DNA from 4 places in the Paenibacillus sp. ATY16 genome. Region 3 is predicted to be linked to each of the others. Evidence: riboswitches for the same ligand, from Rfam matches in the RefSeq annotation. Region 3 holds a riboswitch; each other region holds the start of a gene.
The links. Region 3 has a riboswitch for cyclic di-AMP ahead of CFI03_RS04485 (hypothetical protein). Riboswitches for the same ligand answer to the same signal wherever they lie in the genome.

Region 1 (8,010 bases), on a different contig from region 3:
TGCGTATGGGCTTGGGCGAGTGGTTGGGGAAAGCCCACGGATGGCTCCGGCTGCCGCTTTGAGGGACTGGGTAACTCCCAACGGCCACTGTTGCCTGTACATTGCTTGAACTAATGCCACATGGGTGGCAATGTACAGGCAAAGGCGGACTAAAAACTTTCCAAGGGAAAGTTACTTCGGAAGCATACGCTCCGCTCCTTATGGGAGTTACCCCTTACCCTCTTGCGGGTAGCCTCCGCTTCCCAATTGCCTCCCACATTCCTTGTGGGAGGCAGAGGCTGCCCGCGCTACTGCGCCTGGTGCGGCGTTATGGCGGGCGGGCGTATTGCCTGCCCGCTGTTATAAATGAATAGCAACGCTTGCTTGCTATATACAGGTGCCATAAACGTTTTACACACCGTTGCTCCATGCAGCACAATGGAGTAATAACTACGCCCAAAAGTGCAGCAAACTATAGACAGCTTAGAGTGCAAGGAAAGGCAACAACCGGCAGCTACATCACTTCTGAGGTCTTTCGGCAATTCACTCAATGTAGGACGACGTGTTTTAACTTTGCAGCACTCTGTGCGCTTTTGCAGCTTATTGGTGTACGTCGCCCGTCACCGAATTTGCCAGTTAGCCGATCGCGGCGCTTTCTATGCCCCCTAGGGAGTAAAGAGTGTTCCACCTGAAGTTAAAATTCGCGGTATTCAAACTATCCCCCATTCCCTTACTTGCATATTGCCCGGGTAATGGTGGAGCGAGGGTGAGGCCGTGTAAGTCGGTTTTTTCATGCTACAGGATCTTTAAGCGGTGTGCTTAGTATTCTTTGTGGGCTGTAAGAGGAAATTTTCGTGTTGCTGGGCCTCCGGAGGACAAATGAAGCGAAGATAAAGCTGTGTAAGTCGGTTTTCCGTGTTGCTGAGGCCATAGTGGATGGAGCAAACGACAGTAGAGTCGTGTAAGTCGTTTTTTCCACGTTACAGGAACATCAGATAGCCGACAGATCTCAGTGGGATACTCTGAACGGATGAGCGGGCTGTTTGGGGGCCACAGTGCCCCCTTACAGGCCCGAGCACCCGCACGGCGCTTCGCAGCCGTGCCAAGGCCCTCCCTGCCCGCCACTCCGGCGGCGGGCGCGGCCACAACAAAGCCGGCGGCGCTAAACGCTCGCCGCCGGCTCAAACAAGGCTCGGCCGCTAACAGCAGGCCGAGCTAACCCCGCCAGCCCGCCGCCAGGAAGGCGCGGCTGATGCGGGCGAACTCGTCGAGGGACAAGGTCTCCCCTCGACGGCCAGGATCAATCTCGCAGCCGATAAGCAGCTGCGTCATTTCCTCGCGGCGTTCCTTGCCCACGAACGCCGTCAGATTGTTCGCCAGCGTTTTGCGGCGCTGGGCGAAGCTCGCCTGGACGATGCGGAAGAAATGCGCCTCGTCCTCCACATCCACCGGCGGCTTCTCGCGCACCGCCAGCTTGATGACAGCCGAGTCGACATTCGGCTGCGGAATAAATACCGTATGCGGCACGATGCAGACAAGCTGCGGCTCGCAGTAATACTGCACGGCTACGCTCAAGCTGCCGTACTCCTTGCCGCCCGGCTTCGCCGCCATCCGCTCCGCGACTTCCTTCTGAATCATGACGACGATGTTCTCGAGCGGCAGACGCTCTTCCAGCAGCTTCATCAGAATCGGAGTCGTCACGTAATACGGCAGGTTCGCCACGACGCTTACGCCAGTCACGTCAGCGAAACGCTCCTCGAACAGCTTTTTCAGGTCCAGCTTAAGCACGTCGCCGTGCACGACCTTCACATGCTCCTCGCCCGCCAGAATGTCGCCCAGAATCGGAATAAGCCGATTGTCGATCTCAATAGCCGTCACCGTGCCCGCCGCCGCAGCCAGATGCTGCGTGAGCGCGCCGATGCCCGGACCGATCTCAAGAGCGCCCTTCGTCTTGTCGAGTCCGGCCGCGCTTACGATCTTGTGTAAAATATTTTGATCAATCAAGAAGTTCTGGCCCAAGCTCTTCTTAAACGAGAAGCCATACTTCGCGATAATTTCCTTCGTGCGTTTCGGCGTTGCTACTTCAATCGCCTTCATATCGTTTCCGCTCATACCGTTCACTCCTGTCCCTGTTCCATCGTACGCAGAGCCTCCGCGAATTCTTCGCGGGAGATCCGGAAGCTTGTACACCGTTTGAAAAACTGCTTGCCGTTCGCATATCCGATCCCAAGCAGCTTGCCCATCCGAAGACGGCGGTTTGCCGCGTCCGGATGGACGATAAGACCCGCTTCCATCAGATCTTCCCAGGTAATGTCCCCTTCTCCCGCCGCCATCTCCGTCCGCAGCTCGGAGAGCGCCTGACGAATCGCTTCGGGGCTTGCGTTCTCGATTCCGATATCGCCTTTGTACATGGCCTTCTCCTGCGGCAGAAAAGCATGCTTGCAGCCCGGCACGCGCCGAGCGACAATTTTGCGAATTCTCTCGCCCGCATGATCGGGGTCCGTAAATATAATAACGCCTCTGCGTTCCATCGCCAGCTCGATCCGGCGAAGCACTTCCTCGCCAACCGCAGAACCGTTCGTTTCGATCGTATCCGCCTCAACGGCCCGCTTCACGGCTACCGTATCGTCTTTGCCTTCCACCACAATAATTTCCTTAATCACAAGCGAACATTCCTTTCCAAAGCAGCAACTTTCGCTCTTCTTTCACCGTCAATGATTATGCAGCCTGCTTAGCATCTCCATACACACAAAAAGAAGAGGCAGCGCCTCTTCTTATAATGGCATATTTAACAATGAAATACGATAGCGTGAAGCCATTAGCTCGCGGTTGGCTTGGTTGGTCCAAGCACGTATACGGTATACCCTTTTTTCCGGCCGAACTTATTGGCATAGCTTGTGCTGTCAAAGTAAACGTCGATCTTGTTGCCATTGATGGCGCTGCCCGTATCCTCCGCTCTGCGGAAGCCAATGCCTTCGATGTACACCCACCAGCCGATTGGAATAACATCCGGATCCACCGCGATCGTACGGCCTTCCTTCACCTTCGCGCCGGAAGCCGTAATGCCGTATCCCGGATGACTCTCATCCTTGCCCGTAGAAGCTACGCCTGCCGAATAGGCGGTTAAAGTGACATTCTTGAGAATCTTCTTTGCCTTAAACGTTACGCCGCTCTTTGTATAGGAGCCCGTGCTCGCAGCCGAGAGCGTATGTACGTCCTTCTTCGATCCGACCGCTACGACCTGACTGACCGTATGCTTCTGAACGACCTTGTCGACCAGCTTGGAGGAGACAAGAACACCGTTCTCGTACTTTTTCTCCACGCGCTCGATAACGACGCCATTCTTTCCGGATTGCACCAGCTTCTCCTTCCCTTTCTCGAGGGTAGGATCTTGTTTCTTTACGATCGAGAACGGCAAAGTCCGTTCATTCTCTGCTACCTTGGTATCGATGCGGGTAACGGTCACCGTCATTGCCTTCGAAATCTGAGTATCGAGAGACGGGATAACTTTATCTTGATCGCGGACAGGAATATTTAATTTCCCGATCGCCGCCTGTACTGTTTTCTCTGTCGTGTACACCGTCGATGTTTTGCCATCTGCCTTTACGGTAACCGGAACCGCGTACTTGATTTCGATGCGGTCTCCGTCTTTGATGGACGCATTCAGAGGATGAGATACCTCGTCATAGGGTCCAACCGTTATAGCTTGTTCATCCAGTAGGCGTTGCAGGACCCATTGTTTTGTTTTAACAACAGTTTCTTGTCCGTTCACTACTACGGATACGCTCTTATCAGCCGATCCGTACAACAACACCAAAAACATGAAAGTCATAGCGATTGAGATAATTGCACTCAGAACAATCAAACGCAAATTTTCATGCTTCCATCGCATTGCGAAAGTCATGCTGGATGATCGCTTCCCATGGGTCTCCTTAGCTTGGATCATGCCCACTTCTATCGGTCCTCCTTCATAGCCCCGCCGCCAAACTGTTACGCATGATACTATTGACGCGACTATTAAGTATATTGGCGTGACGAGCACGCTCCAGTGTTACGGCCTCCCACCTCCAAGATTTACCCTGTAAAGACTATTTCCGAAGTAGCAAAATCGAAAATAAAAAGAAGCCTTCGACAGAGGATCTGATCGTGGCTTCCTGGGTAATCAAACATTCAGGAAAAGGTGAATACACGAGGTTGATCGCTCTCTATAATCGCTTACGAGGTTAGCTGACGGGTTCGGGCGAGAGAGCTGCCCTATCCGCGGAACGAATGCTCATGGCAATCGCCGCAAAATTCACCCCTGAAGAATTCATACGCAGCACGATGCTTCAAGACGTCTTAATTATGCATCCGCTGTCGTTGGTTCCCCCGCTCTCCGGCTTTCGGAGATTAAGCGCAAACTGGAAATCCAATACAAAAGTTAAAGCTCTGAGAAAAATCATACATTCCTGACCACAGAATTGTAAAGATGCGTTAAAAGACGATTTTAACGAAATTTTAGGATTCTGAAGGCAAATATCGGCGATTCCAACAAGTAAAAAGAGTTTTATCGCCGCTATAGTCCTTATTTCAGCGGTTTTAATCCGTTTTTAAACAATACCAAAACATTTTTTACCGTTTGCGCTTGTAATAACTGCGATTTCTTCCTTGGATTTTCCTGTTATTTCCGCTGCAGCCTCTGCGACCAGGGACACATACGAGCTCTCATTTCTCTTCCCTCTAAATGGATGTGGAGACAAATAAGGGGAGTCCGTTTCGATAAGAAGACGGTCAAGCGGAACGTTCGCAAGCACCTCTTTTGGCACCCTTGCATTTTTGAAAGTGACGGGTCCGCCGAACGAAATATAGAAGTTCATATCGAGGCACATTTTTGCCGTTTCCCAGCTGCCGGAGTAGCAGTGCATAACCCCTCCGACTTCAGACGCTTTCTCTTCCCTCAGAATACGAACAATGTCCTCATGCGCATCCCGGTTATGGATGACAATCGGCTTACCCAGCTTCCTGGCTAGGCGAATTTGATCCCGGAATACCCGGTGCTGCACATCCTTCGGAGAGGTATCCCAGTGGTAATCAAGACCGATTTCCCCTATGGCTACAACCTTCGGATGGGCACAAAGCTGCTCGATCCATTCCAGATCCCCCGGCTCCATGAAAACGCTGTCCACCGGATGCCATCCAACTGCTGCGTAAATAAAATCGTATTTTTCCGCAAGCTCCATCGTCGTTGGAATTGTTTCGCGGTTGAAACCGATATTGATCATTAAATCGACACCGGCAGCACGCGCCCTTTCGATAACTTCGGCACGGTCGTTGTCGAATTGCGGAGAGTCCAGGTGGGTATGCGTGTCGAATAAAGATATCATCTTAGCTGCAAGCTCCTTCTATATAGAGTTAAATTTTGAATAATTCCCGGACAGCCGGGCTTAGCCGGTCAGCAGCGGCGAGCAGGGGCTCGATCGGGTAATAAATATGATACTGGCCTTGATGCAGTCCGCTGATGGATCGTACAATGTCGGATTTCACCGATATTTCGCTTAAGGTGTTATCTTCGTTAAGCAGCAAAATCGGCGCTTTATCCTCTTTCCCGCCTTTTTTCGCATCGGGGCGATAAATGTCGTAAGGCTGGTCAAACGGGAAATCGATTTCCATATGGTAGTCCGGGTTAAGACCGATCGCGATGAACTCCAGAGCCGCTTCTTCCAATAAAGAATCCCCCGGATCATCAAGCGTAATGTATTTGTAGAGCTGGCGATTGAGGAACCGGTCGCACAACCCGGCGAGCAATGCATCCTTCTCTTCGGTCCATAACGAGAAGATCGTCTGCATGTAGGCCTCGTCCAGCTTCAAATAATCCGGTACCGTAATGCTGCCGTCAAGCAGCTTGTTAATGGGTCCCGGCATCCACGAAAAGGTGTAGCCGCTGTCGTACAGCTCCTTGGCCCGGCGGGTGATCTGCCTGAGTATAATCTCCGAGCTCCGGGTAACCGGATGGAAATAAATTTGCCAATACATCTGGTAACGGGACATTAAGTAATGCTCGATGGCATGCATCCCGCTTTCCTTTACGACAATCTTGCCCTGAACGGGACGCAGGACGCGCAAAATCCGCTCCAGGTCGAAGTTGCCGTAGTTGACTCCCGTAAAATAAGCATCGCGCAGCAGATAGTCCATTCGGTCCGCATCCATCTGGCTGGAAATCAGGCTTACAACGATCGGGTTCGGGTACGTCTTACTGATTACCGAGGCTACCTTCTCCGGGAAATCCTCCGATACGCGGCGCAGCACGCGGTTAACTTCCGTATCCTCCAGCAAAATCGCACAGGTCCATTGCTCATGATGAGTGTCGAATACCTGCTCCAGCGAATGAGAAAAAGGCCCATGGCCAACGTCGTGCAGAAGCGCGGCGCAGAGAGCCAGCAATCTTTCCTCCGCCGGCCAACCCGGATACTCGTTACGCTCGAATTGAGAGATGATTTTCCTCGTTATTTCATAAACCCCTAAGGAGTGGGAGAATCGGCTGTGTTCTGCGCCATGAAACGTCAAATAAGAGGTTCCAAGCTGGCGAATTCGTCTAAGCCTCTGAAACTCCTTCGTGTTGATCAAATCCCACACCGTCTGATCCTGCACGTAAATATATTTGTGCACCGGATCCTTAAAAACCTTCTCTTCGGTCAGCTGCTGATTCACTCGCCCTTTCAACCCCTTTGTTCATGGTTTCGACACAAAACTCTGGTAGAATGTCGAATACTGTCGTAATATAGTTTCCAAATTGTCGAAGCTGTTGTATTCTATAGTAAGATTAATATGACCTTGCTATAGAGTCAAATTCCCGTAAATATAGGTCTAGTAAGCTCTATTAAAGACTTTCTCGGTTGACTATTATGGGAATCGTTGGTATTATAGTAGCCATAAAAAGAAAAACTATGTCGAATAGTGACGAAATGTAATTTCCTGAGAGGAGAAACAAAATCATGATGAAATCTACTGGTATTGTACGTAAAGTCGACGAATTGGGTCGTGTTGTTATTCCAATCGAATTGCGCCGTACCCTTGGTATTGGCGAGAAAGATGCTCTGGAGATCTATGTAGACGGCGAGCGTATTATGCTTAAGAAATACGAGCCTGCATGTATCTTCTGCGGCAATGCGGAAAACGTATCCTACTTCAAAGGCAAAATTGTTTGCCATATTTGTTTATCTGAGATGCCTTCTCCTGTGACAAAATAAGAAATATAGGTTATAATAGAAATACACCAACTTGTTAATTCTAACCTTTTTATACTCCTTGATGCCTTCCTGTGCTAGAACCCGGCCAGGAAGGTCTTTTTTTGCCCGAATAACGCAGTAATCTATCGATTAACTGCGTTATAGACTTCCCTCTTTGGCAGGCCACGGTCTTGGGCCGCTTTTTTAATGGCTTCTTTGCGGTCGATGCCTTCAGTCTCGTAATGGGCGACATGCTCTTCAAGCCCAAGTGTTGTCCACCAAATCTCTCCGTTATCTCCCGCATCCCCCGATCCTGCAGCTGCCCCTTCAATAATAAGGCAGTACTCTCCCAGGGGAGGATTCTCCTCAAGAAAAGCAAGACATTCCGATATGCTTCCGCGCGCAGCCTCTTCATGGCGCTTAGTAAGCTCCCTAACCATCGCAATCCGCCGATCGCCCCAGTGTTCCAGCATCGCGTCCAGCGTCTTTTTCAGGCGATGGGGAGATTCATACATCATAAGCGTCCCTTCTTGACGGGATAGACGGGTCAGCCATTCGGCAAGCGGCTTTTTATCCCTTGGGGGAAATCCCGTGAACATGAACCTGTCGGTCGGGAGTCCCGATATGATCAGCGCCGATAAGGCCGCATTCGCTCCCGGTATTGGCACTACCTTTATACCCGCTTCCACGGCATCTTTAACAAGGTCAGCCCCTGGATCACTGACGGCAGGCAAGCCTGCATCGCTGACAAGCGCAATAGACTGTCCTTCTATTAATAGACGGATAAGCTCGCTTCCGCTAGCCTGCTTATTATGCTCATGATAGC
Region 2 (8,010 bases), on a different contig from region 3:
GACATGAACAGAATGCCAAGCGCGGCGAGCAGCAGCGGAACCGACAGGCGAATGGCGGAAGCCAAATAGCTGACAATCACTTCCTCGCTCATCTTGATCCCTCCCCTTTGTTCACGTTGAGAGCCGTCTCCCGCGCCGCTTGCACAACCTTCAACTCTTCAGGACGGCTGTCGCCGCCGAATCGGGCCGCAAGCGAAGCGATCAGCCGCCGCTTCCATCCGCCGAACCAGTACCGGTTGCATACAACCAGCACAATGATCGTGGCCTGAATAACGTATACAAGCGAGGTCGAGGTACCCGTCATCCGCTGCATCGCATTGGCCCCGCTCCGCAATCCGCCAAACAGAATAGCCGAGCCGATATTGCCAAGCGGATGCGCCCCGCCGACCAACGAGACAGCGATGCCGTCATAGCCGTAGCCGGGCGAAAAGTTCTGGAAGAGACGGTTCTGCACGCCGGCTATTTCCACGTAACCCCCGATTCCGGCAATCGCTCCGCTGACCATCATGACGAGCAGCATATTGCGGCTAACCGGAATGCCCATAACCTTCGTGGCCTGTTTGTTGAAGCCGACTGACCGGATTTCATAGCCCCAGACCGTCCTGTTCAAGACAACGTACAGAATGACCGCCAGAGCAACCGCCAGCACAAAGCCGTAATGCAGCCTGGAGTCAAGCAGCCTCGCAAGCAGCGCCGATTCAGGGAGCCTCGCGGACTGCGGAAGCGTACCGGACGGATCCTTCATCGGACCGGTTACCATGTAGCTGACCAAGTAGATTCCCATATAATTGAGCATGATGGTGTTGATAATCTCGCTGGCGCCTTTGAATATTTTGAGCGCCCCGGCAATACCCGCCCAGACCGCGCCTCCAGCCGCACCGGCCGCAATGCAGAGAGGCAGATGCGCAAAGCCAGGAAGACCCGGGACATATAGCGCAGCCATCGTACCGGTCATCGCTCCGATATAGATCTGGCCTTCCGCGCCGATGTTGAACAAGCCGCTCCGGTAAGCGAACGTGTAGCATAGACCGGCGAACAAGAGCGGAGTTGCCTTGACCAGCGTTTCCTTCACGCTGTTCGCGTCGCCGGCAGCGCCGTCCCAGATAAGACGGTACGCCTCCAGCGGCGATACGCCCGCCGCCGCCATAACCAAACCCCCGGCGAGCAGAGCGACAAGCACTGCTCCGGCGTAAAACAGAACCTCGACCACGGCTTTCACCCATCGTTCCGCCTTTTCGTTAACGCTCCTTGCTTCACTCATGAAGACCGCTCCTCCGCCTTCTTTATTCCACTACGTTAAATACCGGATAAGCCGTGCCCAGCCTCTGCCGCAGCACATCGACCCTTGCCTGCGCCCTTCGAATAATTTCTTCTTCGTCCACCAGCGTGCATTTGCCGCGATGAACGACAAGCTGACCGTTCACAAAAACCGAATCCACGTCATTGCCGTTTGCGTTATACACAATGGCCGAGCTGACCCGGTGAATGGGCGCGATATGCGCCTTCTGCAGATCAATGATCACGACATCCGCTTTTTTCCCCGGCTCCAGGCTGCCAAGCTCCCGCTCTCTCCCAACGGCCTTGGCCCCGTTGATCGTCCCCATCTTCAGCACCTGCATAGGCGGCAGCAGCGTTGAATCGAGCTGATCCACCTTATGCAGGCAGGCCGTGAACTTCAGTACTTCAAGATTATCCTGGCAGTTATTGCTGCCGGGACCGTCCGTCCCCAGGGCCACATTAATGCCTTGCTCCAGCATCTCGGGCACGCGCGCTACGCCGGAAGCGAGATACATATTGGAAACCGGGCAATGAATTACGGTAGCCTCATTCTTCTTCAGTAAATCCAGCTCCTTATCATCCAGCCAGACGCCGTGGACGACCTGCGTATGCTTGCCGAGCAGGCCCACCGCTTCAACCAGTTCCAAATTCCGAAGCCCGAAACGTTCCATCGTATTGTCGATCTGGTCCTTCGTTTCCGCGACGTGAAGGTGCGTAATCAGCTTGTTCCGCTCGCTGTAATCAGCCGCCTGCCTCAGGAAGCTCTCCGAGCAGCCGTATAAATTAAGCGGGCCAAGCGCAATGGAGATCCGGCCTTCGGCCGCTCCCTGCCAGCGATCAAGCAGAACATCCGTACGGCCGAATATTTGCTCAATCGTTTCGCTAAGCCTTGGCTCGTAGCTGAGATCAACGCCTCCCCTGGCCATATGACCGCGAATGCCCGACTCCTGCATGGCCTTCAGGACACCGTCATCATTGCCGGCATGAGTGTGAACATAGTGGTGGTCCATAATGTAGGTGGCGCCCGACTTCAAATTCTCAATGCAGCCGATCATGGCAGCCAGATAGAAATCCTCTTCCTCCATAGCTAGAGATGCCGGCCATATGATTTGCCGAAGCCATTGCGCCAGCGGCAAATCATCGGAAACGCCCCTAATAAAGGTCTGGAACAAATGGGTGTGCCCGTTCACCAGTCCGGGAATGACGGCCTTCCCCTGCGCATCCAGCAACATATCCACCTGCCGGAGAAGCTCATCCTTCGAGCCGTCTGCCGGCCACTCTCCCACCTCCGAAATAAGATCCCCCTCCATGAGAACATAACCATTAGGGATCACCCGCATCTCCTCATTCATCGTGATGACGGTCCCGTTACGAATCAGCTGCTTTTTCACACCGATCACACCCTCATGTAAGTTGATTAACCCGCAATTTGAAGTTTTCGCAACCATTCCGTATGTTTATGGTTTCGTATGTAATGTTTTATGACATGATTATATGAGCGCCCTAGCAGTGCGTCAACCACATCGTAACTAAAAAAGGGCTTATCTGGACTGTTTTGTCATTTTCTATAGACCAATTTGGTTACTAATGTTATATTAACTGACATAAAAACAACCAAATTCGAAACCAATACCTGACATTTATCTCGCACAAAGTAGCTTAACGTGAAATTTTATCGAAGAGGAGTGGCCTCATGCATTTACCGCACTTGGATGACACAGATCAGGAAATTATCCGCCTGCTGCACGATAACGGACGGATGTCGTACGCCAAGATCGGCGAGCTTCTCAATTTATCCAGAGTCGCGATCCAGAAGCGCGTGGATGCGATGGTGAATAACGGAATTATCGAGAACTTTACCGTACGGTTAAACACAACCAAGCTTGGCAAATCCATCTCCGCTTTTTTCGAAGTTGAGGTTGAGCCTCGATTCGTAGAGCAAGCCGGGGCACTGTTATCGGAGGAACCGGAAGTGATCAGCATCTATCAGATGACGGGACCAAGCTCGCTGCATATGCATGCGCTGCTGAAGGACGAGGAGGCGCTGGAGCATTTTTTGTTCAAAAAAATCTATGTGCTTGAAGGGATCGTAAACGTCAACACCCATATGGTTATCAAACGCTTTAAGCAAGGAACGGGGCTTGAGCTGTAGGCAGCAAAAAAAGCCTCGGTTCCGACTGGACCGAGGCTTCTCGCTATTTTTTCAAATGGTAAGGCACGGTGGTGATGATGACATCCTTGCGGTACAGCAGCTGGGCACGAAGCATCAGGCTCGTTTGGTTATGCAAAATGTTGTGCCAGCCCTTCTTCGGAATAAACTGCGGAATAATGACGGTTACCTGGTAATTGTTCTCGCTCGCCTTGCGCTGCACGGTATCAATAAACTTAAAGAGCGGATTCGTAATCGACCGGTACGGAGAATGCAAAGTTACGAGCCGGACATCCGGCATGAACTTCTCCCACTTCTCTTCGAAGACCGCCTCATCCTCTTTCTCGAAAGGAACATAAACGGCAATAATCTGTTCGGCCTTCAGCGACTTGGCATACATAATCGAATGCTCAACCACATGCGTAATCCCCGATACCGGCAAAATCATTACGTTGCCTACGATCGGCATCACGGGTTCGCAGGTCGCCAGGCGAAGCTGCTCGCCAACCGCTTCATAGTGCTTCTTGATCCGGTGGAACACGAAAATAATGAGCGGCAGGAAAATCAGAATCGACCATACCTGCTCGAACTTCGTCAGGAAGAACATCATCGTTACGATAAAGCTGATCAAGGCGCCAATCGAGTTAATGATGAACTTGCCAACCCAGCCCTTCGGCCTTTGGCGGAACCATTTGACCAACATCCCCGTCTGCGACAGAGTGAACGGGATAAATACGCCAACCGCGTACAGCGGAATGAGATGCTCGGTCTTGCCCTGGAACGCCACGATCAGGATGATGGACAGAACCCCCAAGCTGATAATGCCGTTCGAGTAACCGAGACGGTCACCTCGTGCCGTAAACATTCTCGGGATGAATTTATCCTTCGCCAGGTTAACCGCAAGCAGCGGGAAGGCGGAATAACCGGTGTTGGCCGCCAGGATCAAGATAAGGGCCGTTGTACCCTGGATAAAATAATACATCGTATGACGTCCGAATATCCCCTCGGCAATCTGCGATACAACCGTCACGTCTTCCTTCGGAGAGACGCCGTAGTAGTAAGCAAGGAACACGATGCCGGAGAACAGGATCGAGAGCAGGGCGCCCATCGCTAATAACGTCTTGGCCGCATTATTCGGCGCCGGATCCTTAAAGTTCGGGATGGCATTCGAAATCGCTTCAACCCCGGTCAGGGCCGAGCTGCCGGATGCAAACGCACGGAGCAGCAGGAACAGGCTGATGCCCGCAACCGGCGTGCCTAACGAAGTGTGAAGCGTAGGGGATACGTCGCCTGCAGCGATTCTATACAAGCCTACAAGGACCATGACAACAATCGCCAGCACAAACAAGTAAACGGGATAAGCAAGGATAGACGCCGATTCCGTCACGCCCCGCAGGTTTAATATCGTAATAAAAAGGACAAACAGGATAGAGATTAGTACCGAATGCTCGTGCAGGCTTGGAAAAGCGGACGTGATCGCGTCCGTACCCGCCGACACGCTTACCGCTACGGTCAATATATAATCGACCAACAGGGCGCCGCCGGATATGAGGCCCGGGAATACACCGAGATTTTCTTTCGATACGACATAAGCTCCCCCGCCATGCGGGTAGGCAAATATGATTTGCCGGTAAGACAGGATAAGTGCCGTTAATAAGACCAGCACCCCGACACCAATCGGAATCGAATACCAAAACGCCGCTGCGCTAACGGTCATCAAGACGAGCAAAATCTGCTCTGGCCCGTATGCAACGGATGATAAGGCATCCGAGGACAGGATCGCAAGCGCCTTCGTCTTAATGAGCTTCTGTTCCCCTAATTCCGTGGACTTGAGGGGACGCCCGATCAGTAATCTTTTGATAAGAGTAAACACACAGGTCACCGCCAACGTTGAAGTTAAACATCTAATACCTGGATACTTGGCTACTCAAACACTTATCAGTGCTAATGTAACCACTTTTGCTTTTTTCTACGCACAGAAAAAAACCGCAGAGTATCCTCCCGCGGCCCGTAAATAACCGAAGTTCACCCTCTCTATCAACGCTTACAAGGTTAGCTGACGGATTCGGGCGTTTAGAGTCGCCCTACAGCTTGCTGCCGCAATCCTATAATGCGGCCGGCATGCCGATTCACCCCGGCGACAAGCATGCACTCTCCTGCCTATCGCAATTGGTTCCCCTGCTCTCCGTTTCTAACGGAAACTCAGCGAATATGAACATATGAAGTTTTGCAGATTTGATCATAGACCCGTTCCCCCATTTCTGTAAACTGCGATATAAACGCGAAAAAGGGCAGATTAGTCTGTTTTCCATTCATGAATGCGGATACATAATTGGCTGGCTCTCGGAATGTCCCAAATAAACCGCCATGCTTCCTTTTACCGTGCAATCGGTAGATAATCCCTGATATAACAGTGGAGATTGGCTATTACCTGACGGGCATGCTCTATTAAAGTCGCTGTAAGCAAAAAAAGCGCGAACCTGCCTGTGGCCGGCTTGCGCTTTTTTGTTTTTATTTCGTAAGGCGGAACGATTTCGCTTCCGCATCGCGGCTGTTAGGGCCTACAAAGACATGGAATTCGCCTGCATCGCTCTTCAATTGCAGATCCGCATGGTAATAACGAAGCTGCTCCTCGGTAATCTCGAACGTCACCGTCCTCGTCTCGCCCGGCTGGATAGCGAGCTTGCGGAAGCCCTTCAGCTCCTTCAGCGGAAGGACAACCTCGCCGGCAAGATCGCGTACGTATAGCTGGACAACCTCTTCGCCGGCAGAAGCTCCCGAGTTTGTCACGTCAACCGATACCCGAAGCGTATCTCCTGCGTTCATAACGTCCGTCGATAGGGTGGCCTCGCTGTACGAGAAGCTCGTATAGCTCAGACCGTAGCCAAACGGCAGAAGCGGCGCATTCGGCATGTCCAGATATTTCGAGACGTAACGCTCATTCGCATTCTGAGGCGTAAGAGGACGTCCGGTATTGTAGTTGTTGTAGTACACCGGGACTTGGCCAACGGAATAAGGGAAAGACATGGTCAGACGTCCTGACGGGTTCACGTCGCCGAACAGCACATCCGCGATCGCATTGCCGCCTTCCGTACCCGGGAACCAAACCTCGAGCAGCGCATCCGCCTCTTCGATAACGCCATGCAGGTCAAGCGGTCTGCCGTTGAACAGCACCACCACGATTGGCTTGCCAAGCGGCTTCAGCTTCCGAATAAGCTCTAGCTGCGCCTCTGGCAGACGGATGTCGCCGCGGCTTCCCGCTTCCCCGCTCATCTCGGAGCTTTCGCCCAGCGCCAGTACGATTACGTCGGCTTGCGATGCCGCTGCGACCGCTTCCTGAAGCTGCTCCTCGGTCACGGTGTCGATGTCGGAGCCTTTCGCTACCGCAACGATATCCGCAGCCTTATGGGCAGATAGACCCGCATGCAGCTGCACCGTTTCCTCTTGCTTGCCCCAGATCGACCAAGGGCCTAGAATATCCCCGCTTTCCGCAAACGGTCCGATAAGCGCAAGCTTTTGCCCGCTGCGGAGAGGAAGCGCCTGCTGTTCGTTCTTCAGCAGCACGAAGGACTTGGCCGCGATCTCGCGTGCCGCAGCCCGGTGGTCGGGCGATAGCAGCACTTCCTTCTCCCGTTCTTCGCTTGCGGCGCGGTACGGGTTCTCGAAGAGACCCAGCTTGTCCTTCAGCTTCAGAATACGGAGCACAGACTCGTCAATCAGCTTGACATCCACTTCGCCTGCTTCCACAAGCTCCTTCAAATGGTTCGCATAGTGGGAGGTCATCATTTCCATATCGACGCCGGCTTCAATCGCCTTCAGCGCGGCTTCCTTGCCGTCCGCCGCAACGCCATGCGGAATCATCTCGCCTACCGCGCCCCAGTCAGAGATCAGCATGCCGTCAAAGCCCCACTCGTCGCGAAGCAGGTTCCGCATCAGCCACTTGTTGCCGGTGGCCGGGATGCCGTCAACCGTGTTGAAGGCCGTCATCACCATCTCGCAGCCCTCGTCCAGCGCGGCTTTATAAGCCGGCAGATAGGACTCGCGAAGCTGTCTTTCCGACATGTTGACGGTGTTGTAATCGCGTCCGCCTTCCGCTGCGCCGTAAGCGGCAAAATGCTTCACGCATGCGGCAACGCGGTCCATATCGCCTGCCAGGTCATCGCCTTGGAAGCCGCGGACGAAGGCACGCGCATATTCGCTGTTCAGGTATGGATCTTCGCCTGTCGACTCCATCACACGGCCCCAACGCGGGTCGCGGACGAGATCCACCATCGGCGCAAACGTCACGTGGATGCCCGTAACGGCCGATTCCTTCGCTGCAATCGCGGCGCTTTTTTCCGCCAGCTCCAGGTCCCAGGTACTGCCGATCGCCAGCGTCACCGGGAAAATCGTACGGTAGCCGTGGATAATATCCGCCATAAGAAGCAGAGGAATGCCAAGGCGGCTGTTCTCCATGTATTTTTTCTGCAGAGCTATCGTTTCCTTCGCGCCTACGGCACTCAGCACGGATCCTGCATTGTTCACCATATTTTCCGTAACGCCCATCCAGGCCAGCGGACCCGTCAGGTTAGCGTCATCTTCGC
Region 3 (8,010 bases):
GCTTAACCTTACTTGCGGAGCTGGCTTAATTCGATGTTCAGCTCCAGCACATTCACGCGGGGATCGCCAAAGACGCCAAGATCCCGTCCGTCGGTATGCTTTTTCACCAGCTCTTTCAGAGTGTCCGCCGATAGACCGGTCAGCTTGCTGATGCGGGGGATTTGGACTTCGGCCGATGCCGGCGTAATATGCGGGTCAAGACCCGAGCCGGAGTTGGTAATCAGCGCAAGGGGAAGCTGGCTGACCGGGACGTCGGGATTGGCAGCCTGCCAGGCGGCAATCGAATCTTTGGTCCGCTGAAGCATGTCGGGATTCGAAGGCGCGTAGTTGTTGGAGCCGGATGCTTCCGCTTTATAGTCAATGCTGGATACCCGTCCTTGGAAATAAGCAGGGTCGGTGAAGCTTTGCCCGATCAAGGAGGAGCCGATGATCCGGCCGCTCGAATCCTTGATCATGCTGCCGTTCGCCTGATGGGGGAAGAGCAGCTGCGCAAGGCCCGTTGACACTAGCGGGTAAATAATGCCGCATAGCAGAATAAACGCGATACCGGCTCTTAAGGCAATCATAAAGAGAGAGCCGTTAGATCCCGATGAAGATGTGGAGTTCGTCATGATTATCTCATCCTTTCAGATCGGTCTAGATCCATACATGAACAAATAGGTCGATCAGCTTAATGCCGATGAACGGGGCAAGAACGCCGCCCAGTCCGTAGATCAGCAGGTTTTTGCTTAACAGCTTCGACGCGCTCATCGGTTTGTACTGCACCCCGCGCATAGCGAGCGGAATGAGCAGCGGAATGATGATCGCGTTAAAGATAAGCGCGGACAGAATGGCCGAAGAGGGCGAACCCAGCTTCATAATGTTCAGGGCGTCCATCTGAGGGATCGCGATCATAAACATGGCCGGTATGATGGCGAAATATTTCGCGATATCGTTCGCGATACTAAAAGTCGTCAGCGCGCCGCGAGTCATCAGGAGCTGCTTGCCGATGGCAACCACCTCGATAATTTTGGACGGGTCGGAATCCAGGTCGATCATATTGGCCGCTTCCTTCGCGGCTACGGTACCGCTGTTCATGGCAAGGCCAACGTCGGCCTGGGCAAGGGCCGGAGCGTCATTCGTTCCGTCGCCCGTCATGGCAACGAGGCTGCCCGCCGTCTGCTCGCGGCGGATCAGCGCGATTTTATCCTCCGGCTTGCTCTCCGCCACAAAATCATCCACACCGGCTTCGCGGGCAATCGTTGCGGCTGTCAGCGGGTTGTCGCCGGTACACATAATGGTCTTGATCCCCATGCGGCGAAGCTGATCGAATCTCTCCTGCATGCCCGGCTTCACGGTATCCTTCAAATAAATAATCCCATAAATGCGGCTATCAACCGCAACGGCGAGCGGCGTACCGCCAAGCACGGCAACTCCTTCGCCGGTAGCGTCGAGATCGGACGGGACGGTGCCGCCTTGGGAAGCTACCCATTTCTTCACGGCATCGACGGCGCCCTTGCGGACTTTCCGTCCGTCCGGAAGATCCAGACCGCTCATCCGGGTCTCGGCCGTAAACGCAATGACCTGCGCATTCTCGGCAAGCTGGGCCTGATAGCTCAGCTGTTTGCTCTTCATCAGCTCCAGGACGGAACGGCCCTCCGGCGTTTCGTCCTTGGCCGAGCTGACCGCCGCCCACTCGCCAAGCTCCTGAACGGTTACGCCTTTGACGGGCAGGAATTCGCTTGCCATCCGGTTGCCGTACGTGATGGTACCGGTCTTATCCAGAATCATCGTATTAATGTCGCCGGCTGCTTCTACCGCTTTGCCGGACATGGCCAGCACGTTAAACTGCGTCACCCGGTCCATGCCGGCGATCCCGATTGCTGAGAGCAGACCGCCGATGGTAGTCGGGATGAGACAGACCAGCAGGGCGATAAGCACCGGAATGTCAAGCTCTACGCCAACATATTTGGCGATTGGCGCAAGGGTAACCACAACGATCAGGAAGATCAGCGTCAGACTGGTAAGCAGCGTGTTCAGCGCCAGCTCGTTAGGCGTCTTTTGGCGTTTGGCGCCTTCAACCAGAGAGATCATGCGGTCGATAAACGATTCGCCGGGATCGCTCATAATGCGGACCTTGATCCGGTCGCTGACAACGCGGGTGCCGCCCGTTACCGAGCTGAAGTCGCCGCCGGCTTCCTTGATCACCGGTGCAGATTCGCCGGTGATTGCCGACTCGTCGACAGAGGCAAGGCCTTCGATAATTTCGCCGTCACCCGGAATCATCTCTCCTTCGGAGACAACGACGATATCGCCTTTGCGGAGCTCGGTTGACGATACCTGTTTTATGGTCTGGCCCGTAACTTTGTTTGCCGTAATGTCCTTTTTGCTCTTCTTGAGCGAGTCCGCCTGGGCTTTGCCCCGTCCTTCGGCCAGCGCTTCCGCGAAATTAGCGAACAGGACGGTGAACAGCAGGATCAGAAAGACCGTCAGATTGAACCCGAGTCGGCCCTCCGTTCCGAAATAGCCGGGGAAGATCGTCATTAGCAGGACGACAAGCGTGCCGACCTCAACGACAAACATGACGGGATTTCTCATCATGGTCAGCGGATTTAATTTCAGAAAGCTGTCCTTCACCGCGCGACTGATAATCGCCGAGGTCAGCATGGATTTACGTTGTGTGGTCACGGTTATTCACCTCATCCTTATCCGTTAGCGAATCGTTAAATACTCTGCGATAGGTCCAAGTACAACGGCAGGCAGGAACGTCAGCGCGCCGACAATAACGACGGTTCCTACTAGGATCCCGCCAAACAGCACGTTGTCCGTCCGGAATGTGCCGATCGTTTCCGGTACGGGCTTTTTGCGGACCAAGGATCCGGCTACAGCCAGCATGGCAATCATCGAAACATATCGTCCAAGCAGCATGACGACGCCGGTCGTCATGTTCCAGAACGGCGTATTGTCGGCAAGACCTTCAAAGCCGGAGCCGTTATTCGCAGCTGACGAGGTGTATTCATAGAGCACCTGCGAGATGCCGTGAAAGCCCGGATTCGTAATGGCACCCTGGCCAAGATCCGTCAGGAAAGCAATGGCGGTTGGCGCCAGAATAATAAACGGATGAACGAGAATCGCGATCGCAATCAGCTTCATTTCCTTGGGTTCGATTTTCCGCCCGAGAAACTCAGGTGTCCGACCGACCATTAGTCCCGCGATAAAGACGGCAAGAATCGCATACATCAGCATATTGACGAGGCCAACGCCTTTGCCGCCGAACACAACGTTCAGCATCATCTCCGCCAGCGGGACAAGACCGCCGATTGGGGTCAGCGTATCATGCATGTTGTTGACCGAACCGGTAGTAGCCGCCGTTGTCACCGCCGTAAAGAGGGAGGACTGGGCAATGCCGAACCGGACTTCCTTGCCTTCCATGCTGCCTTGCGAGGCGTCTACGCCAAGGTTGTTCAGTACCGGATTGCCATGCAGCTCAGCCGTGTAGACCGTTGCAAGGAATACCAGGAACAGCGACATCATCGCGCCAAACACAACCCAGCCTTGCTTGCGGTTTCCCGCGAACCGGCCGTATACGTAGGGAAGGCAAGCAGGCAGCGCCCACATGGACAAAATCTCGATCACGTTCGTCAGCGGGCTTGGATTCTCGAATGGATGCGCCGAGTTGGCGCCCATAAAGCCGCCGCCGTTGGTACCCAAATGCTTAATCGATTCCAGCGAAGCAACCGGCCCGATGGCGATGCTCTGCGTTGCGCCTTCCAGCGTTGTTGCCGTTACGTTAGGCTGCAGCGTCTGCGGCACGTGAAGAGCCACGAGTACCAGCGTAATAAGCGTTGCGAGCGGCAGGAAAATCCGCGTGTGGGATTTCACGAAGTCGGTAAAAAAATTGCCGATTGTGCTGCCTCTGCTCGTTAAGCCGCGGATAAAAGCAATCGCAACCGAGAAACCGGTAGCCGCCGAGGTAAACATCATCATCATGATGACGGCCATCTGCGAGAAATAGGACAGCCCCGTTTCGCCGCTGTAATGCTGCAGGTTCGTATTCGTAATAAAGCTGATGACGGTATTGAACGACAGCGTTTCTTCCATAGCGCCGATGCCGTTTGGATTGCCAGGAAGGCTGCCCTGCAGCCGCAGAATCAGATAACTGAGCGCGACGAGCACGATATTCGTAAGAAGGAAGCTTAACGCGTACTTTTTCCAAGTCATGCCGTCACGGGATTTCAGCCCGATGACTTTATAGATGAACCGTTCTATGCCGCCGAATAAACGGTCGGTCCGGTTCGGTTGATCCGAGTACACGTGGTACACGTAGGTTCCGAGCGGTTTGACGAGCAGTACGAGCACGCCAATCACGATAATGAGCTGTAAAATATCCATTGTGGCCTCCCAGCGATCGATAAGGTTTTAGAATTTCTCCGGATTGATCAAGGCGTAAATCAAGTAAAGAAAAAGAAACAGGGCAAGCACTAACGTGACGATCATCGCTTATCCTCCTCTTGAATAGCCCGGTCGCACCATTGCATAAAGCCGGCGAAAAGTACGAATATCGCTGCCAGAAGCAGCACCATATAGATATCCTGCATAGCAAATTCCTCCTAAAAGAATGGCGAATAACTTTCGACCTTACCGATTATCTTGGCTCGCCATGAGGTCGTTTATGATTAAAAAGGAAGTATCCGCATGGCTGGAATGAATAACGTAATTGGCGCCCATCCCTTTATAGATCAGACGGGGATTCGCGCTGTCCGTAACGACGCAGATCGATTTGGATGTCCAGCTGCGGCAGATCTGGATATAACGGCAGCACAGATTCAAGCTTCTTTCGAATAAAAAGATCCGTCCGACGGGCAGCTCCGGAACACGCCAGGTGGCTTCATCGGTTGTATTAATGACGATGATCGTGGATACGCCAAGCTCCAGCATCCGCTCGTATTCGGTCTTGTTGTTCACGATGGCGGCAAACGGGATATGCCGGCGCAGCAGCTGTTTAATGAAATCCTCGCCCTGCACGTTGGGTGCGGAGACGAGTATATAATCGTCCATGGTTTACGCTCCTCTTTTCGTTAGAGGAATCAACGACAAACAAAAAAGCCGCGGAAGAGGGACTCTTCACGCGGCTTATAAGCGCAGCAGAAAATAAACCGCGCCTATATTCACGATCATCGTTGCCTCTCTTGGTACGCTGACGAAGTTAGCTGACGGATTCGGGCGTAAGAGTCGCCCTACGCCGATGCCGCGCGTCCCGCGCTGCTTCGGCGATTCACCCCGTGGACAAGCTGGCTGTATGGAACAGCCGCCCGTCCGATTGGTTCCCCCGTTCCCCGCGAAGGGGATTAAGCGATAAAGACAGTTGATTAAAAATGGCATGAGAAAAAGCCGCAGAGGAAAGATCCCCGCGGCCTTTAAAGGTCACAAGATCACATCATCCTCTCTACTTGGAAAATGCCCTGCCTTGAGCATTTTCATCGCTTACGAGGTTAGCTGACGGATTCGGACGGTGAGAGTCGCCCTACCGGGTTCGGCCGCGCGCAGCCTTTTCCCGGATTCACCCCGGATAAGCATGCCGCGCCGGCTCTCACACCGTTGCCATGCCGCTTATCGATTGGTTCCCCCGTTTCCCTTAACGGAAACTCAGCGATTGTTGCATTTGCTGAATCGTATATTACGCCTGACGGCCGAAGTTGTAAATGAACCGTAGAGGCGGCATATTGTCTAATTTTGACAAGGAGTTTGGTTAGAGCGTTTACATTTGGAGGTAACTCTACCATGCTCTTTCTTGGACCTTATATCTCCCGAATGCTGCAATTCGTTGTGAAACTTAGGTGTATGCCAAGCCTAAATTGGTTTATCCGGGTTGCCAGATAAGAGGGCGGAATGAGCGTATTCTGGAACGATTGGACTTTTTCGCCCCTTGTTTTCGTCAGCTAATTTTGGGACAATAGGAGCAGTATGCGGTTTTGTTTTGGCCGCGTTTCACGAAAAGAGGAAAAACGATGAGTACACCATCCATTTACGGATTTACATTAGATCAATTAACGGCTTGGCTTGGCGAGCGCGGGCATAAAAAATTCCGGGCGACGCAGGTATGGGAATACTTGTACCGGAAGCGGGTTACGAGCTTTGCGGATATGACGGATGTTCATCCGGACTGCGTGAAGCTGCTGGAGGAGAACTTTGCGATCCAGACGCTGGTCGAGCATACGAAGCAGGTGTCGAAGGACGGTACCGTCAAGCTGCTGCTTAAATTGGATGACGGCAACCTGATCGAGACGGTAATGATGCGCCATAAGTTCGGCTTGTCGGTCTGCGTAACCACGCAGGTGGGCTGCAACATCGGCTGCAGCTTCTGCGCCAGCGGCCTGCTGAAGAAGAGCAGGGATCTGACAAGCGGCGAGATTGTCGAGCAGATTATGAAGATTCAGCTCCATCTTGACGAAGCAGGCCAAGGCGAGAAGGTCAGCCATATCGTTGTCATGGGCATCGGCGAGCCGTTTGATAACTTTATTCACCTGAACGACTTCCTTACAACGGTCAAGGATCATAAAGGTCTGGCTATCGGACCACGCCATATTACGGTATCGACAAGCGGTCTCGCGGACAAAATCAGGGAGTTTGCCGACAAGGATCAAGGGGTTAACCTCGCTGTATCGCTGCATGCGCCTAATAACGAGCTGCGGACGCGGATTATGAAGATCAACCGCGCGATTCCGATCGAGAAGCTGATGGATGCGATCGATTATTATCTGGAGCGGACGAACCGCCGCATTACGCTGGAATATATTTTGCTCAAGGACGTCAACGACCAGCCGGAGCATGCGCTTGAGCTTGCCGAGCTGGTGGGCGACCGCCGCCGCTCCCTCGTGAACGTGAACCTGATTCCTTACAATCCGGTTGACGAGCATAGCCAATACCAGCGCAGCGAGAACGATTCCATAAAGGGCTTCTACGATACGCTCAAAAAACAAGACGTCAGCGTCAGCGTCCGCCTCGAGCATGGCGCCGACATCGACGCGGCTTGCGGCCAGCTGCGCAGCAAGCAGATGAACAAGGAAAAAGCCGGATAACAACCTGACCGGCATAATCAAAGCCATGATCAGAGGATCATGGCTTTTTGCTTGGGAGCGGTGCGGCTCCGGTATCCGATGCAGGTGGCGATGCAGAATTGGGCGGCATAATAAGTGGTCATAATGAGCACGTCTGACCCGGCAATATCCGAAATAAACTTATTCCAGGCGAGAATGGAGTCGGAAGCCATAAAGAGCAGGGCGCCCGCAATCGCCCATGCGTTGCAGGACATCATAGCCGACCAGCCCATCAGCGAAATGGCCGTTACATAGACAAGAACGGGGATTCTCAGAGCGTCGTCCTCCGATTTCGCAAGCGCATCAAGCAGCTCGTAGCCCATATAGACGGCATAAGCACCGATTGGAACGATCGTTACGAGCCGCCAGAAGGAAAACTTCCATTGCCCGAAAAATCCGCTTAAATAAAACAAATGGCCGATCAAAAAGGCGGACAGTCCCACGACGAAGTTACCCAGGGTAACATCGCCAACCACGCTGAAGACAAGACCGGCCAGCAGAATCCATTGAAACCGCTTACCGTTTGGAGCGGACTGCAAGTAAGCATAAGCGATGATCAGAAGCATCGGAATCGCTTTGAAAATTAGCTTGACGGCATGCGGTTCAGCGGGAATGATAAAAATGTAAAGCAAGCCTGTAAGCAGAATAAGGGCAAGCAGCATTTTGTTCAATCGGCATCGCTCCTTTTTCCTAACTATAGCATAGAATTTCATTTTGCAAGTCCGGATTTATATCGAAAAAAGGCGGGGTATCGCATGAATATGAACTTGAACTCGAACACGAATACAGCTCAAGCGTTGCTGGAAAAGCAGCGGCATTATTACGGAACGGGGGCAACCCGGAGTCTCGAATTCCGGCAGGCTCAGCTGGCCAAGCTGCGCCAGGCCGTCACGGAACGCGAGGATGCGATTATGCAGGCGCTTCGGCTTGACCT
Region 4 (8,010 bases), on a different contig from region 3:
ATTGCCTTTGCTGCCACCGGATTTACCGCTTTTATTGCCTTTGCTGCCACCGGATTTGCTGCTTTTATTGCCTTTGCTGCCACCTGATTTTTTATTAGCTCCAGCTTTGTCAGCTCCCGCACTTCTGCCGCCGGGACTTTGATTGCCGCCGGGACTTTGATTGCCGCCAGGACTTTGGTTGCCGCCAGGACTTTGGTTGCCGCCGGGACTTTGGTTGCCACCCGAGCTATGGTTTTTTGGCAATTCTATCACTCCTCATGAACGTAATACTAGATTATATGAAGGTTGCTAGAGTTGCTCTTGTACAGGAGTGGATAAACAAATGAAATAGTTTCTTGTTTAATTTCCTTTACAAAGCGATGCTTGTAATTTTGTTCAGCGGGACATAAACGAGGTAAGTCGTTTTGTAGTTGAAAGCAGAGAAAGTAGCATGCCCATTCTTAAAGCCAGCCCATTTCGCTTTATCCAGATCCTTTCCGTTATCCAGCGTAACGCGATGAATAACTTGTCCGAGCGACAGCTTGCTAAGGATGCCATAAGCATATTCAGCATAGCTTTTTCCGCTTGATTTTTCTTCCTTGTTGTACGGAATTACCGAATTGTCGCTATAGCCCGAAGATTTGTGCTCGTATTTGCGGCCATTTGATTTGTGTTCGCATTTGCAGCCATTTGATTTGTGTGAATAGCCGTACGATTTTTTGCTGGAAGACTTGTGTTGGCAGCAGCAATTTTTCTTGCCGCCGTCCGATTTGTTCTTTTTGCCCGAAGATTTGTGATGACCGCTTGACTTTTTGCCCGACGACTGTTTCTCATAGCTTTTGTTGCATGAGCTCTGTTTGCGGTCATAGCCGCTGATTCTTGCAATCAATCCAATCACACTCCATATGTTGGTTTAATAGATTATATTAATGTGGACAGGATTCCTCTTGGACAAAATGGCCGTTTCTATTAAATGGGCTGTTTGAGATGCCGTATAAACGAAAAAAGGAAGGTATCCCGGCGAGGATACCTTCCTTTTTATGAACAGTCCGATCAGGCCTGTATAAAGCGCCGTTTATGCCAGTACTTGATAACCCATGCAACGATAACAGGAAGAATCGCATAGATCAGCGCGGCGGTAATATTAACGCCTCCTCCAACGCTGACCAGCTCGAAGCTCATAATAAGGCTGTCCAGGATTGCGTGGGTGAACACGGCCGTAATAAAGCCATAGCGGAGGAAAATAAGACAAAATACCGTTCCCAGAATAACAAGCTCCACGATACGCGTATAGAACGGGAAGATCGGATAGCCGACATGTCCCAGCGCCCACATGATCGTGGGAATAAGCGTAGCGATAAACGTATTTTTAAACCATTTTTTGAATAAAGCAATGCCGAACAACCGGAATATCGCTTCTTCGGATATGGCAGCGCACCAGGCCATCATCGGCATAAGCCACAGCATATCCGTATTGTAAGGCGACTGCGTAGCATCGCTGGTTGCCCAGGAGCCTGCAAGAAACTTCATGGCGACCATAATGATCGCTTGCGCGCCAAGGATAATCGCTGCAAAGAGATAGGAGAGGCCAACGCTGCGCCATACATGCTCGCCATAGCCTCGCTCGCGGAATCCCGGCCATAAGGGGCGTTTTTGTGAGCGCCACATCCCGTCACCGGCGACTAAGGCGAAGTAAACGGCGAGGCCAACCGGAATGAGCAGCACGACCGTAATCAAAACGGTAGCCTTCATCTCGGCATCCGACCGGCTCTGCTCGCCAAAGGTTGCCATGATGCCATCAAGAACGTTCAGATTGTTATAGATGTAGAATACGATAAACACCAAGCTGATAAATATCCCGCGCTTAAAGGTCGTGTGTCCCCTGTAAAGAATCGCGTAAATAAGCGATAAAACGAGGGAGATGAAGCACATGTACGCCAGGCTGACAACAGACAGCGCGCTGCCCGTCTTCTTCTGGCCTTCCACGTAAGAGACGTAATCCGCCGGTGCTTGGAAAGCTGGCTTGTACCTGGTGATCACCGCTTTATCATCAACAAGGCCTACTCCGATAATCAGCTCAAGTGAAGCATCTCCAAGCGTATAACCGGTGGGGTGAAGCACGGCGTCTCCTTGGTCATTGATGTACAGGCTGTCCAATTCTTCCGGCCGGAACCCTTTCGTTTCGGCAAAAGCCTTCGCTGACGTTTGAACCGATTGAGTATTGCCGGCAGATTGACCGCCAAGCCAATGCCAGCCTGTAATACTGCCGTTAGTCATATGGACGTAGACATAAGCTTTTGTGCCGTCCTCCAGATCCAGATTGACCTGGAACGTATCGGTCGGGAACTTGGCGTCATATTTATCTTCGAACTTGCCCAGCAGCTCTTCCTTGGAGAAATAACCGTTTGCCAGACTGTCGGTCTGATAAATCGTATGGGCGGTTACGGCTGCTTTGCCGAACTGTTCCCGGACGAACCTTTTCGCGGTCGACTCGGCTTCGCTTTTTGCAATAACCTTAGGAGTTGAGCTTGAGAACAGCTGGTCCCCGGCTGCAGGGCCGAACTGGGTAAAGATGAAAATAATTGCGCCTGCGACAGCAGCCCACAGGAATCTTTTCCAATCATGAGGAGCGATGGAAGGGATCATATAAAACCTCCATTTCGAATTCAGACGATGCTTCGCTACAGTAACAATACCATTATTAACCTCACTTATCCAATGCGGGCGAAAGTGGAGTATGCAAACGGAAAGCGGTGAAATAAGGACTTGCAGCCAGAAAGCAGCCATTTGCTTTGTAGGATTGCCCGTTTTTGAACGAATACCGCTTAATTATCGCTTAGGCTCATTTTGATCGTTTCCGCAGTTTGGGCGTATAATCGTTACGTCATATTAATCGAATCGTATCAGCCGAATTTCGTTTTTGAAAACGGGGGAACCAAACCGCTGTCCGGAGCAATCCGCCAGCATGGGGTGAATTTCGAGCATCCGCTTGAATAGGGCTGCCTTTCCAGGCCCGAATCCGTCAGCTAACCTCGTAGGCTGCGTGGAACAGGACTCATTTGCATGGGAGTTCCCGTGCTTTTTTTTATGCCCAAATGTTGAAAGATCTATTAAAAGGAGAGAAGAATGGCCAAATATCTCAATATCCTGAAATGGTCGCCGCCAAGGATTCTGGTCTTTGGTTTTGCCATGATTATCGTGATTGGAGCCGTGCTGCTGTCGATGCCCTTCGCCTCAAGCGATGGCTCGCGCCTGCCCTTTATCGATGCGTTGTTCACGGCAACCTCGGCGACCTGCGTGACCGGACTTGTTGTCGTCGATACGGGTACATACTTCTCTACCTTTGGCAAAATCATCATCCTCTCTCTTATCCAAATTGGCGGATTAGGCTTTATGACCATGGCCACGCTGATTGCGCTGGTGCTGCGCAAGAGGATTTCGCTTAAGGAACGGCTCATTCTGCAGGAAGCGATGAACCAGACGAGTATGGAGGGCATCGTCAGACTAATCCGTCGAGTGATCTTCTACTCTTTAACGATAGAGCTGGTTGGCGCTGTTCTGTTTGCCGTCCGATTCGCCTTTGACATGCCGTTTGGGAGAGCGGTATGGTTTGGGCTCTTTCATTCGATATCCTTCTTCAATAACGCAGGCTTTGATATCTTCGGCCATTTCCGCAGCTTAACGATGTACGTAGGGGACCCGCTCGTTAATATCGTGTCGATGCTGCTCATTATTTTTGGCGGATTAGGTTTTGTGGTAATGGCGGATTTGCTGGAGTTCCGGAAAAACAAAAGACTGTCGCTGCACAGCAAGGTTGTTCTCTCGACAACCGGCATCCTGATTGCCGCTGGCGCTGTTGTTATTTTCGTTTTCGAGTTTTCGAACAGCAATACGCTTGGTTCCCTCAATTGGGGCGAAAAGATTCTGGCTTCCTTCTTCCAGTCCGTTACGCCTAGAACGGCGGGGGCCAACACGCTGGATTATACCCAGCTTCGGCAGGCGACCGTCTTTTTCACCGTTATTCTGATGTTTATCGGCGCTTCGCCGGGCTCTACGGGCGGGGGAATCAAGACGACAACCTTTACCACGATGGTCGGGGCGGTTATCGCGATGATCCGCGGGCGGGAAGATATCGTTCTTTTCCATTACCGGCTTGGGAAGGACCGGATCTTCAAGGCGCTGACGATTACGATGCTGTCGCTCACGCTGGTCCTATTGGTAACGATGCTGCTATCCACGACGGAAGACCAGCAGTTCCTGAAAATTTTATTCGAAACAACGTCGGCGTTTGGCACCGTTGGCCTGACGACGGGCATTACGCCCGAGCTGACGTTCTTCGGCAAAATAGTCATTGCGGTAACGATGTTCGCCGGACGGCTTGGTCCGCTGACGCTTGCTTACGCGCTAGGGCCAAAAACAGAGAAAGAGCTGTACCGGTATCCGGAAGGCAAAATTACGATTGGATAGGGGAATAGAGAGCAAGAATGAAGAACAATCAATTCGTGATCGTAGGCTTGGGGAGGTTCGGCTCCAGTCTTGGAAGAGAGCTTATCAAGCTGGGCTATGAGGTGCTTGGGATCGACCGGGATGAGGAAGCCGTTCAGGAGATGAGCAATGTGCTGACTTATACGGTGTCGGCGGATTGCACGGACGAAGAGACGCTGCGATCACTAGGCGTTCGTAATTTTGACTGCGGAGTCGTGGCGATTGGCGATGACATTCAGGCCAGCATACTGACGACTATATTATTGAAGGATTTGGGCGTGAAGAGGGTAGTAGCCAAAGCGATGAGCGAGCTGCACGGACGCGTGCTGGAGAAAATTGGCGTTGACCGCGTTATTTATCCGGAACGGGATATGGGCATCCGGGTTGCCCATCAGCTTGTCTCCCCGAATCTGCTTGATTATATCGAGCTGTCGAAGGAGTATACCATTGCCGAGCTTTCGGTCCCGAAATGCCTGAATGGCAAGTCGCTTCAAGATATGAATTTGCGTGCCCGGTTCGGATGCAGCATCGTAGCCATTAACAAGCCTTCCGGTATTATAATTGCTCCTACGGCGACGGATGTGGTGACGGAAAAGGACGTTATGGTCGTGATCGGAACAAACGACCAGATTGAACAGTTTGAAGAAACCATAATCAGGTGATGATAAGGACAGTGGGCGCTGTTAGCGTTCATTGTCCTTTTTGTTGGCTCGCTGTTGAGGTGGGGAATGGATGGGGCGGGATGGCTCGGCGGGACGGGGTATCTCTTCCGGCCGCTGTTGTCATTCCTTTGCTCTGAACAGGTTTACATAGGGGTAGCAAAGGAAGTGACAAAGGCGAACGCTGCGCTCCTCCAGAGATACCCCTTTCCCGCCTCGCGCCGCACCCATCCATTCCCCCTGCGAGGGAATGAAGAAGACAGTGAAGCGCTACCACTGTGCTCCCTTGCGGGAGCGAGAAGAGCGAAAAGAGCGAAAAGCATAAGAGCGAAAAGAGCGAAAAGAAAAAGAGCGAAAAGCACAAGAGCGAAAGAAAAGAGCGAAACCTACTGACCCAACTCCGAAATCCAACGCCGGACCGCCGGATGAAGATCGGAAGGGTCATTGTGGATGAGACAAGTCGTTCGCTTGGTCTCTTCCAGCTCGCGGATGGGGACAACGACAAGCTCGTTGTCGGCGAGTAACTGCTTGCGCATATAGGAATGCGGGAGCAGGGTTGCCGCTCGGCACGTATGAAGAAGACGGACGATAGCCTCGAAGGAGTCGATCTCCATCCGGACATCCGGCTGAAGATGGTATTTGGCGAATACTTCGTCGGTCAGCTTGCGGTACCAGGTGCCTTTGGAGAACAAAATCATGGGCAGCCCGTTTAAATCTTCTATTGAAAGAGGCTCCTCATGCGTTACGGTTACGCTGGTCGGGATAACAAGCAGCAGATGATCGTCAAACAGCGGCACGCAGTGAAGCTGGGAATCTTCAATCATGGAAGCAACGATGGCGATATCCGCCTTGTTGTCGCGGACAAGCGTGACAATCTCGTGGGTTTTGCCGGTTACGGCCTTGATATCGAATTCCGGATGACTGGCGTTTAACGTCTTTATGAAGTCGGGTAATGTGGTTTGAAGCGTCGTTAAGCTTGCCCCGATCGTGATGGAGGTTCGTCCCGCAGCGGTGTACTCGGCAACGGAATCCATGTAACGGCGGTGCAGCTTGCGAAGGTTCACGGCATACTCGTAAGTCAATTGACCGACGCGGGTCAGCTCAAGCCGCTTGCCGACGCGTTCGAACAGCTTGGCGCCTATTTCTTCTTCAAGCTTTGCTATTTTGCGGGACAAGGCCGGCTGGGACAAATTAAGCAGGGTAGCCGCTTTATTCATGCTGGAATGTTCCACGATGGCAGCAAACATATGAAATTCTTCGATCATTTTGGTCTCCCCGATCGCTTATGTGAATTGGTTATAATAAATTATAATAAATATGCAATTCCATTATAAGCTCAAAAGGAGTAGGATTAAAAGGGTGGCATACACGGAACGTTCACAATTTGAATAACGCCCACGAAGTGAAGCGTAAGCTTCGAAATTTAATCCAAGTACTTTGCGGGGACCCCATTGCAATAAAAGTCGAGAAATGAAACTTTCGCAAATGGTGTCGACTTTTGTTGACGGACTTAAAAGCCGGGGGTACAATGTAGAATGGTTTGTCAACAGCAAAAAATGTCATGGAGCGACCACAGTCTGGAAAGGAGAAGTATTAATGAAAGGAAATTCGTACTACTGGCGCAAGCTGCACTCTCTGCTTGGGGTGATTCCGCTGGGTGGATTTATCATCGTGCATGCCCTGGCCAATTTTCAGGCGTATGAGCGTGGGCCGGAAGGCTTCACCAGAGCGGTTCATTTTATTAACGGCCTGCCTATCGTAACGCTGCTCGAAATCTTCGGTATCTATCTGCCGATTTTGTTCCACGGTGTTTACGGTTTGTATATGGCTTATCAATCGAACCTCAACTCGGGACGTTTCAAATATGAGCGTAACTGGGCATTTACGTTGCAGCGTATCACAGGGGTAATCACGTTTATCTTTATTATCTGGCACGTGTTCGAGACTCGCGTGCAGGTAGCGCTTGGCAATGTAACGCATGAAGAGCTTGGCTCGACTATGCATAATATTGCAACCAGCCCTGCTTTGTTCATTCTGTACCTCATCGGTATTCTCGCTGCGGTATTCCACTTCAGCAACGGCCTCTGGGCGTTCCTGATCAGCTGGGGGATTACGGTATCTCCGAAAGCTCAACGTGCTTCGGCGAATATCTGCATGGTAATCTTTGTGCTTGTAGCTGCGCTGTTCATCCTGTCCCTCGTAGCGTTTATGGGCGACGAGTTCAAGGAAACGGCAAGTGCCGCATTGGCACTGACCAATATCGGTTAGTAGTATTTAGACAAGGAGCGAAACGTTATGGCTAAAAATAAAATTATCGTCGTTGGCGGCGGTCTTGCGGGCCTTATGGCAACCGTTAAAGCGGCGGAAGCGGGCGTGCATGTGGATCTGTTTTCCCTCGTGCCGGTGAAACGTTCCCATTCCGTTTGCGCGCAAGGCGGCATTAACGGCGCTGTAAATACAAAAGGTGAAGGCGACTCCCCTTGGGAGCATTTTGACGATACCGTATATGGCGGCGACTTCCTCGCGAATCAGCCTCCGGTAAAAGCAATGTGCGAAGCCGCACCTGGCATTATCCACTTGATGGACCGCATGGGCGTTATGTTCTCCCGTACGCCAGAGGGTCTGCTTGACTTCCGTCGTTTCGGCGGTACGCAATATCACCGTACGGCATTCGCTGGCGCTACAACCGGCCAACAGCTGCTGTACGCATTGGATGAGCAAGTTCGCCGCTGGGAAGCAGCCGGTCTCGTAACGAAATACGAGCATTGGGAATTCCTTGGCGCCGTACTGGACGACGAAGGCATCTGCCGCGGTGTTTCGGCACAAAGCCTGCGTACGATGGAAGTACATACTTTCGTCGGCGACGCCGTTATTCTCGCATCCGGCG

Region 1: it holds a riboswitch for cyclic di-AMP, as region 3 does, so the genes downstream of both, CFI03_RS11440 (ubiquitin-like domain-containing protein) here and CFI03_RS04485 (hypothetical protein) in region 3, are expected to answer to the same signal.
Region 2: it holds a riboswitch for cyclic di-AMP, as region 3 does, so the genes downstream of both, CFI03_RS17875 (APC family permease) here and CFI03_RS04485 (hypothetical protein) in region 3, are expected to answer to the same signal.
Region 4: it holds a riboswitch for cyclic di-AMP, as region 3 does, so the genes downstream of both, CFI03_RS27775 (TrkH family potassium uptake protein) here and CFI03_RS04485 (hypothetical protein) in region 3, are expected to answer to the same signal.

What each region holds. Positions count from the first base shown of each region.
Region 1 covers NZ_NMOK02000020.1:7,549-15,558, reverse strand. Annotated here, with positions in the region: gene rsmA (16S rRNA (adenine(1518)-N(6)/adenine(1519)-N(6))-dimethyltransferase RsmA) at 1,195-2,091, opposite strand; gene rnmV (ribonuclease M5) at 2,097-2,642, opposite strand; gene CFI03_RS11440 (ubiquitin-like domain-containing protein) at 2,798-3,931, opposite strand; cyclic di-AMP (ydaO/yuaA leader) riboswitch at 4,176-4,385, opposite strand; gene CFI03_RS11435 (TatD family hydrolase) at 4,569-5,342, opposite strand; gene CFI03_RS11430 (HD domain-containing protein) at 5,371-6,666, opposite strand; gene CFI03_RS11425 (AbrB/MazE/SpoVT family DNA-binding domain-containing protein) at 6,951-7,205, shown strand; gene rsmI (16S rRNA (cytidine(1402)-2'-O)-methyltransferase) at 7,328-8,010, opposite strand, start outside.
Region 2 covers NZ_NMOK02000027.1:25,850-33,859, forward strand. Annotated here, with positions in the region: gene CFI03_RS17855 (ABC transporter permease) at 1-92, opposite strand, end outside; gene CFI03_RS17860 (ABC transporter permease) at 89-1,261, opposite strand; gene CFI03_RS17865 (amidohydrolase family protein) at 1,284-2,669, opposite strand; gene CFI03_RS17870 (Lrp/AsnC family transcriptional regulator) at 2,972-3,430, shown strand; gene CFI03_RS17875 (APC family permease) at 3,474-5,300, opposite strand; cyclic di-AMP (ydaO/yuaA leader) riboswitch at 5,453-5,645, opposite strand; gene bglX (beta-glucosidase BglX) at 5,939-8,010, opposite strand, start outside.
Region 3 covers NZ_NMOK02000004.1:315,030-323,039, forward strand. Annotated here, with positions in the region: gene kdpC (potassium-transporting ATPase subunit KdpC) at 9-611, opposite strand; gene kdpB (potassium-transporting ATPase subunit KdpB) at 637-2,646, opposite strand; gene kdpA (potassium-transporting ATPase subunit KdpA) at 2,692-4,371, opposite strand; gene kdpF (K(+)-transporting ATPase subunit F) at 4,399-4,476, opposite strand; gene CFI03_RS04485 (hypothetical protein) at 4,618-5,037, opposite strand; cyclic di-AMP (ydaO/yuaA leader) riboswitch at 5,159-5,344, opposite strand; cyclic di-AMP (ydaO/yuaA leader) riboswitch at 5,447-5,641, opposite strand; gene rlmN (dual-specificity RNA methyltransferase RlmN) at 5,988-7,058, shown strand; gene CFI03_RS04495 (lysoplasmalogenase) at 7,088-7,738, opposite strand; gene CFI03_RS04500 (aldehyde dehydrogenase) at 7,832-8,010, shown strand, end outside.
Region 4 covers NZ_NMOK02000052.1:435,157-443,166, forward strand. Annotated here, with positions in the region: gene CFI03_RS27760 (hypothetical protein) at 1-221, opposite strand, end outside; gene CFI03_RS27765 (hypothetical protein) at 350-868, opposite strand; gene CFI03_RS27770 (CPBP family intramembrane glutamic endopeptidase) at 1,033-2,625, opposite strand; cyclic di-AMP (ydaO/yuaA leader) riboswitch at 2,875-3,035, shown strand; gene CFI03_RS27775 (TrkH family potassium uptake protein) at 3,106-4,446, shown strand; gene CFI03_RS27780 (potassium channel family protein) at 4,464-5,126, shown strand; gene CFI03_RS27785 (LysR family transcriptional regulator) at 5,510-6,388, opposite strand; gene CFI03_RS27790 (succinate dehydrogenase cytochrome b558 subunit) at 6,720-7,391, shown strand; gene sdhA (succinate dehydrogenase flavoprotein subunit) at 7,419-8,010, shown strand, end outside.